Regions from separate parts of the Variovorax sp. PDC80 genome, predicted to be linked through region 2. Evidence: riboswitches for the same ligand, from Rfam matches in the RefSeq annotation. Region 2 holds a riboswitch; the other holds the start of a gene.

Region 1 (4,157 bases), on a different contig from region 2:
GTGCTCGCGCAGGTGCTGGCCTCGAACGTGCAGAGCCTGCTGGCGCGCGAACAGGCGGGCCGGGCCTCGAGCGCGGCGCAGCTGCGCGGCTCGCTGATCGAGGCCGTGCTGCATGCCGAGGACACCTTCAGCGCGCTGATCGGCCTGGCGCGTCCGCTGGCCGATGCCTTCGACGCGCAGGCGGCGGTCATCGCCGAGCAGTCGCGGCTGCACGTGGAAGGCGACATGCCGCGCGAGGCCGCGGCGGCGCTGATGCAGTGGCTCACCGCGTCGAAGAACGGCGACGAGATCGTGGCGCTGCACGAGCGCGAGCAACTGCCCGAGAACCTGCGTTCGCTGGGCGGCGTGTGGTGCGGCTTTCTCGCGCTGCGCTTCGATGCGATCGACAACGGCTGGCTGGTGCTCGCGCGCAAGGAACAGATCGAGACCATCAGCTGGGGCGGCAAGCCCGAGAAGCATTACGTGAGCGGCCCGCTCGGGCCGCGGCTCACGCCGCGCGGCTCCTTCGACGTCTGGAAGCAGACGGTGCGCGACACCAGCGTGCCCTGGGGCGCCAACGACCTCGACTTCGCGCGCCAGCTGCGCGACGAGCTGATCCGCGCCAGCGCGGCGCGGTTGGCCGACACCTACAAGGCCCGCACCGAGCTGCTGGCCGTGCTCGGCCACGACCTGCGCGACCCGCTGCAGTCGATCACGATGGCGGCCAAGCTGCTCGAACGCAGCCTGCCCGACGGCAGCAACGCCGGCGCGCGGCTGGGCCAGCGCATCCAGACCTCGAGCAGCCGCATGGCGCGGCTGATCGGCCAGGTGCTCGATGCCTCGCGCCTGCAAAGCGGCATGGGCCTGCAGATGGTGCCGGCGCAGATCGACCTGGCGCGGCTGCTGGAAGACGCGGTCGACGAGTCGCGCACCGCCTACCCCGGTTCGCAGCTCGAACTGGAGGCGCCCAAGACGCTGCCCGTGCTGGCCGACCCCGACCGCATGGCGCAGTTGATCGGCAACCTCGTGAGCAATGCGCGCCACCACGGCCTGCCCGGCGAGGCGGTGCGCGTCCGGCTCGAGCAGGTCGACGCGCACGTGGTGTTCAGCGTGGCCAACCGCGCGCCGCCGATCGATGCCGCGCTGGTGCCCGACCTGTTCAGCGCCTTCAAGCAGCGCAGCGTGCCCAACGAGCGCAACAAGGGCGGACTGGGCCTGGGGCTGCACATCGCGCAGGCCATCGTGCGCTCGCACCGCGGCAGCATCGGCTATGCGCACGACGACGGCTACGTGGTGTTCACGGTGCGGCTGCCACACACGCCCACGCCCTGAGCTTTTCGCGCCAGGCGGCGCAAGACCCGCTCCTATAATCCGCCCCGCCGGCCGATGCAAACGAAAGCATCACCCAAGCCGGCGTGCGCGAAGGTGCGCCGGTCCCTCGACCGGCGTTAAACGGGAAGCAGGTGACGAGCCCCACAGGGCCCCATTCCTGCGCTGCCCCCGCAACGGTCGGCGGATTCGCGGTCCTCACAGTCGATGCCTTCGCGGGCACCGGCGGCCACTGTGCCTCGGCATGGGAAGGCGAGGATCGCGGCAGCGAAGCATCGCTCGATGCCTCGCTGCGCTCCGCAAGCCCGGATACCGGCCTTCGCCTCGTTCGGTCGCTGCGGGAGTGCAGGCAAGCCGGGCCGGTCACGCGTGGGCGCGGACCCGGTCGCTTGCAGCATCCATCGGCGCCCGGTTTGTTCTCATGGCCCGCGGGAGCGCGGGCCCGAAGGAAGCCCACGTGCGCAACATCTCCAGGCGCGGTCGCGTCAGACCCCACCAAGCCCTCATCGGATCCGGCGTCATGCTGCTCGCCTCGGTCGCTTCGGCGCAGGACGCCGAGGGCGCCGGTTCGCTGCCGCCCACCACCGTCAGCGACCGCAAGACCATCTCCACCGCCACGCGCCAGGAAGCCGACACGCTGCGGCTGCCCTTCGCCACCTATTCGGTCGAACGCGCGCAGCTCGACGCGGTGGGCGCCGTCACGCTCGAGGACACGCTGCGCAGCGTGCCGGGCCTGCAGTACGGCACGCAGGGCAACTACTACTCGCGCTTCGAGACCCGCGGCCTGCGCGACACGCAGGACGTGCTGGTGCTGATGGACGGCGTGCCGCTGCGCCTGCTGCAGGGCAATGCCGACATCACGCTGATCGCGCCCGACCTGGTCGACCGGCTCGAGTTCATCAAGGGCCCGGCCTCGGCGCTCTACGGCAAGAACGCGATCGGCGGCGTGGCGCAGTTCTTCATGAAGCCCGAGCGCGCGGGCGGCAGCCTCACGGCCACCATCGGCAGCTACGGCCGCCTCGACGGCAGCCTGCGCTACCGCTGGGACTTCGAGCGCGGCAACCTCTACATCGGCGTGGCCAACAGCGACTACAACGGCTTCCAGCGCGATGCCGGCCGCGCGCAGTCGGCCCTGCTGGTCGGCGGCGACTTCGCCGTCACGCGCAACTGGACCACCGGCTTCCAGCTCTACGACACGCGCGTGCGCGGCGACCGCGGCTCGATCGTGCCGCTGGTCAACGGCAAGCCGATCTTCGGCATCACGTCGCGCGACAACTACGGCATTCCCGACTCCTACGTCACGGGCGACTACCAGTCCTTCTCGTGGAAGAACCGCTTCGAGCTCGGCGCCGGCTGGTCGATCAACCACCTGAGCAGCTTCGCGCGCTACAACCGCTTCTTCGCGGGCGGCATCACCATCGTTCCGCCGCCCGCGGCCGTGAGCAAGGGCTACTCCGAGAGCTACACCGCCGACCGCGGCGTCTACCACGAGCTCGCGGCCACGCACCTGATGGCGGGCAAGGGCTGGAGCAACGAGTTCCAGGCCGGCTTCAACCTCGAGCGCGGCTGGCAGGGCCTCGATTCGCCGAGCTTCAGCAACGCGCCCACCTACCGCGGACCGTTCTACGGCATCCCCGTGAGCAACGTGCGCAACGATCCGCGCGGCGTGCGCGGCAGCATCACCTCCTCGCGCTTCGACCAGGAGGTGCGCAGCGTCTACCTGCAGGACCGCTTCGAGTACGGCCCGGTCGGCTTCACGCTGGGCGTGCGCCACGACCGCTTCGAGCAGACGCTCGGCCGCACGGGCACGCAGGTGATCTCGGCGCAGGAAGGCAGCCACACCAGCCCGCGCGCCGGCGTGGACTGGCTGTTCCTGCAGGGCGATACCTCCTCGCACGCCGTGTTCGCGAACTGGAGCGAAGGCTTCCGGCCGCAGGCCGTGGCGCTCAACACGCGCGGCGGCGTGGTGGTGCCCGACATCCTGCGGCCCGAGATCACGCGCAGCAAGGAAGTGGGCCTGAAGGGCCGCGCCGCGGACGACCGCTGGAGCTACCAGCTCAGCCTGTTCGAGGCCGAGAAGATCGACGGCCAGCGCTCCTACCGCAACGGCCCCGACTCCTTCGTCTTCAGCAACGCGACCTCGCGCACCAAGGGCATCGAAACCCAGTTGCAGTTCCAGCTCTCGCCGCGCTGGAACGGCTACCTGCACTACACCTGGCAGGACGCGCGGCTCAAGGACTTCCAGACCTACACCGACAGCGGCGCGCGCAGCACCAACTTCGGCGGCTACCGCGTGCGCATGTCGGCCCACAACATCGCGGGCGCGGGCCTGACCTATGCGCACGGCGCCTGGGCCGTGACCGGCACCGCGAGCTACGTGGGCAGCCGCTACCTCCGCGACAATGCGGTCAATCCGCAGAAGCTGCCCGGCTACCTGCTGCTCAACGTCGCCGTGGCCTATCGCGTCAATCCTTCGCTCACACTGCAGGCCGGGGTGAACAACCTAACGAACAAGTACTACATCGCCGACGACCTGTCGGCGCAGGAAGCCGGCAACGCCGGCGCACCGAGGACGGTGTTCGCCCGCGCGCGCTACACCTTCTGAGCGTGAACCGGCGCGACGCGATCCTCGGCATGGTGTGCATGACGGCCGTTCTGCCCGCGGGCGCCGAGGAGGCGCCATCGGGCGGCTTCCCACGCGAGCTCGTCGATGCGCTGGGCCGGCGCGTCGTCGTGCCGCGCGCACCGCGGCGCATCGTCGTGGTGTTCCCGAGCAACGTCGAGCTGGCCTGGGCCCTGGGCCTGGCCGACCGCGTGGTGGCCATCGGCGGGCGCGTGCGCTGGCCCGA
Region 2 (4,157 bases):
TGCGCCACACCGGCTGCGGCTGCGCGCCGCCCTGCATCTCGAGCGCGACGCGGCGCGGCGGCTGCTGGCGCGCTGCTTCGGGCAGGGCCTCGAGCGCGGCCACGGGCGAGACCCGGGCCTGGCCGACATCGAGCGCGCGCAGGCCCGCGAGCCGCTCGGCCTCGGTGAGCGTGGGATAGCCCACGTACATCATCACCACGCCCGAGACGAACCACATGACGAACAGCAGGCAGCCGCCGATGCCGAGCCAGCGGTGGGTCCAGTAGAGCCAGTGGCGCACGAGCGGCCACGCGCGCTGCCAGGCAGTGCGGTCGGCGCGGGCGCGGCGCGCGGCGTGCGTCATCTCAGAAGTTCACCAGCGCCGACAGCTCGAAGGAGCGCGGACGGCCCAACAGCCACTGGTTGCCGCTGTTCGAGAACGACAGCGGATAGCGGCGGTCGCCGAGGTTGTAGCCGCGCAGCGCGAGCTTGAGCGACTTGTTGGCCTGCCAGCTCACCGAGGCGTCAGCCACGGTGTAGGAACCGATCTTGCGCGAGTTGGCCGCGTCGACCTGGCGCGAACCGACATAGCGCACACCGAACTCGGCCTCCCACTGCGGCAGGAAATGCCAGTGCAGAAACACGTTGGCCGCTTCCTCGGGCACGCCGAACGGCGTGTTGCCGGCGCGCGAGACCAGCCGGCCGCTCACGACCTCGTTGAAGTCGTCGTAGCGCGCGCGCAGCCTGGCCGCATTGGCCTCGAGCCGCAGCGTCGGGGTCAGCGCGAGGTCGAGCGTGGCCTCGATGCCCTCGGACGACTGCTTGCCGACCTGCTGCGAGACGGTGGGATTGTTCTGGTCGCGCGACAACAGCTTCTTCTTCTCGATGCGGTAGGCGGCCACGGTCCAGGCGCCGCGGTTGTCGGCCAGCTGGCGCTTGTAGCCGACCTCGACCTGGTTGCCGGTGCTGAGGTCGAACGGCGCCTGCGTGGTCGAGGTGCTGATCAGCGAGGTCAGCGGATCGGCCGCGTGCGCCAGCTGCGCATAGAAAGACTGCGAGGCATCGGGCGCATACACCGCGCCGATGCGGCCGGTGGCGTACTCGAAGGTCTTGGTGAGGCTGTTGGCCGCGTTGGCCAGGTCGGTGCGCGCCACCTTGGCATGGTCCCAGCGCAGGCTGGTGACCAGCGACCAGCGCTCGTCGAAGGCCAGCTTGTCCTCGGCGAACACGGCGTGGGTGTGGGTGCGGGTCTTGTAGCGCGGCGTGTAGGCCACGGGCGAAGCGTAGTAGCCGGGCAGGAAGACGAAGGGATCGACCACCGAGCGACCGCCGTAGGGCGAGTCGCTCGAGTTCAGGAAGTCGATGCGGTTCACGTCGAAGCCCACCAGCACCTGGTTCTTCATGCCGAACAGTTCGTGCCGGAAGGTGGCGTCGGTGCGGTTGCCGACCTGCTCCTGGTCGTGGCCGATCTCGAGGTAGTCGCCGCGCGTCACGCGGCGCGTGGCGGCATTGAAGGTGTAGGTCTCGCTGTTGCGCCAGTGGCGCTGGCTCGCGAGCCGGTAGAGCTGGTTGTGCACGGTGACGGCATCGCTGGGCGTCCACAGCGCATCGAGGCGGGTCCACTTGTCGTCGTACTTGAGCTCGGCGTCGTCGACGTTGTAGTTCTGGCGCAGGGTCTGGTCGTTCAGGCGCCCGTCGATCAGCGGCACGCCCTGGTAGCGCTGCGGCGACTGGCGGCCCTCGTCGTGCGACAGGGTGAACTGCAGCTCGGGCGAGACGTCCAGCCGCAGCGCACCACCCACGGCCAGGCTCTCGCCCTCGCCGCGCGCCATGAAGCCGTTGGTGGCGCGGTGGCTGATGTCGAAGCGGTACGAAAGCTTGTCGTTGATCGCGCCGCCGCTGCCGAAGGCGGCCTGGCGCGTGGCGTCGGAGCCGTAGCTCAGCAGCGCCTCGTTATGGATCGGTCCGCGCGTGGGCTTCTTGGGCACCACGTTGATCGCGCCGCCGATCGCGCCTTCGCCGTACATGACCGAGGCCGCGCCGCGCAGCACCTCGATGCGGTCGACCGACCAGGTGTCGAACGGGAAGGTGACGGTGCCCGCGCCCGCGAACAGCCGCGTGCCGTCGAACAGCTGCATCACCGAGCCATGGCCCGAGAAGCCGCGCGCGGCCATCGAGGTACTGCCGTTGCCCGGCGCGGGCGAACCCGTGATGCCCGTGGCGCGGGTGGCGGCCTCGATGACGGAGACATCGCCGCGCGCGCGGATGGCCTCGCCGGTCAGCACCTCGATGCTGGCGGGCGTCTCGAGCGGCGTGAGGCCGAGGCGGCTGCCGGTCTGCGTGGGCTCGGCGAGCGACAGCGCGGTCTGGGCGCCGGCCTCGACCTGCACCGGCGGCAGGCTAGTGGCGGCCTGTTGCGCGAAGCCGCTGCCGGCGCCGAAGGCCAGGCCGATGGCGGCGGACATGCCGCCGAGGCGGCGGGCGGCGGGGCGACCCCGGTGGCGGTGCGGGCGGCGGCCGGCCGCGCCCGTGCGATCGCCCGACGGCGATGCGTGATCCATGTGACTTCTCCTCCGACCCGCGTCCCCGCAGGCTCTCTGACCGAACGTGGACGCGGCGGGAAGTCGATCGATGGCCGGGACCGGCGGCGGGAAAAGCAAGCGCTTCGCCGGCCGGCGGCCCGGACACGCACTCCCGCAGCGTCCGAGGCGGTGACGAAGGCCGGTATCCGGGCTCGCGGAGCGCAGCGGCGCGCAGTCGAAACTGCAGCGCCGTTGCGGAAGCCCTCGCCTTCCCACGCCTTGGGGGCGCAGTGGCTGCCGATGCCCTGGGGGCATGGCGTGAGGACTTCCAGATCCGCTGACCGTTGCGGGGGCAGCGCAGGAATGGAGGCGTCCGGACGACGCGTCGCACCTGCTTCCCGTTTAACCCCGTGGCCATGGCATGCATGGCTGGCGGGGCACCTTCGAACCGTGGTGCCGGTGCGGTCTTTGCTTTTAGAAGAAAGACTGCACCGAACGGCGGGGATTATAGGGAGCGGGTGCCGCCGGGAACGTCCGGCGTGCGGGTGTCCTGCGGCCGGCCCGGGCCTTCGGTGCCGAACAGCCGGCGCAGCACGCTGACGCCGGCCACCAGCGCATTGGAATAGCTGGAATGCGGCTCGATGGCCGCCTCGAGCGGCAGGTAGGAATGCACCACGCCCTCGCCCGCGGCATCGTCGACCGCCTCCATCAGCACCCAGTAGAACTCGCCGGGCTCCAGCTCGTGGACGGTCAGCGCGAGGTTGCGGGGCGACGGCGACAGGGTGGCGGGGATGGTGTTCACGCGAAGCTCTGGAAGGTGGGCGTTGGCGAAAGCGGCGCAGCGCCGGAATCGTAGACACGCCCTGTCACAACGCGCGGGCACTTCATCACGTTCACCGCCGGCGAAAACCCTGTGTGCTTCCTGCGGCAGGCGGTGGCCCCGACCGTTCCCAGCTTCCGGGCTTCTCCTACAGGCGGGCGTTGGTGCGCGACCTAAGTTTTGCCCATGGATCAAACACCCGCGGCACGCCGCAAGCCCAGACGACAGGAGGCCCCATGAAGCGATTCACCCTGGATCCCTCGATGCGAGCGACCATCGGCGGCGCGTTCTATCCCACCGGTTACTCGGTGGTGATGTTCGCGAGCGCCGAGGACGCCGAGCGCATCGGCCGCCAGCTCGTCGAGCAGGGCGTGAGCGCGGACGACATCTTCCTGCTGCCGCCCCGGACGGTGCTGGCCGAGATCACGCCCACGGTGGCCGATGCGGACAACCCCCTGCCCTCCGCGGGCACCGAGGGCGCGACGGTGCGCGCCTACACCAAGCTGGCGCGCGAAGGCCACACGGCACTGCTGGTGCGCACCGAGGAACAGGACGATGCCGAACGCATGATGGAGGTGGTGCGCACGGTGCCGTACTCGATCGCCCAGCGCTATCGCATGCTGGTGATCGAGGACCTCTAACTAGCGCACGTTCAGGCCGGCGCGCCCGGCACGGTGGGCGCGCCGTTCGCGCCATGGGGCGCGGGCGGTGCCACGGCGCGGCGCACCACGTCGCGCGCCATCGCCTGGGCCAGCTCGTGCTCGCCGAGGAACACGGTAGCCGAGACCTCGCGCGTGAGCAGATCGGCTTCCGCTTCGTTGTGGCTGCGGATGACG

Evidence for each region. A riboswitch is a leader RNA that binds a small molecule or an ion and turns the genes downstream of it on or off. The one in region 2 is predicted to bind cobalamin.
Region 1: linked by a shared signal. The riboswitch ahead of BM109_RS33675 (TonB-dependent receptor) and the one ahead of BM109_RS11240 (TonB-dependent receptor) in region 2 are both predicted to bind cobalamin.

What each region holds. Positions count from the first base shown of each region.
Region 1 covers NZ_FOWG01000015.1:92,073-96,229, reverse strand. Annotated here, with positions in the region: gene BM109_RS33680 (ATP-binding protein) at 1-1,311, shown strand, start outside; cobalamin riboswitch at 1,386-1,644, shown strand; gene BM109_RS33675 (TonB-dependent receptor) at 1,829-3,913, shown strand; gene BM109_RS33670 (ABC transporter substrate-binding protein) at 3,916-4,157, shown strand, end outside.
Region 2 covers NZ_FOWG01000003.1:302,154-306,310, forward strand. Annotated here, with positions in the region: gene BM109_RS11235 (PepSY domain-containing protein) at 1-343, opposite strand, end outside; gene BM109_RS11240 (TonB-dependent receptor) at 345-2,540, opposite strand; cobalamin riboswitch at 2,681-2,961, opposite strand; gene BM109_RS11245 (hypothetical protein) at 3,007-3,303, opposite strand; gene BM109_RS11250 (hypothetical protein) at 3,558-3,962, shown strand; gene ybaL (cation:proton antiporter domain-containing protein) at 3,974-4,157, opposite strand, start outside.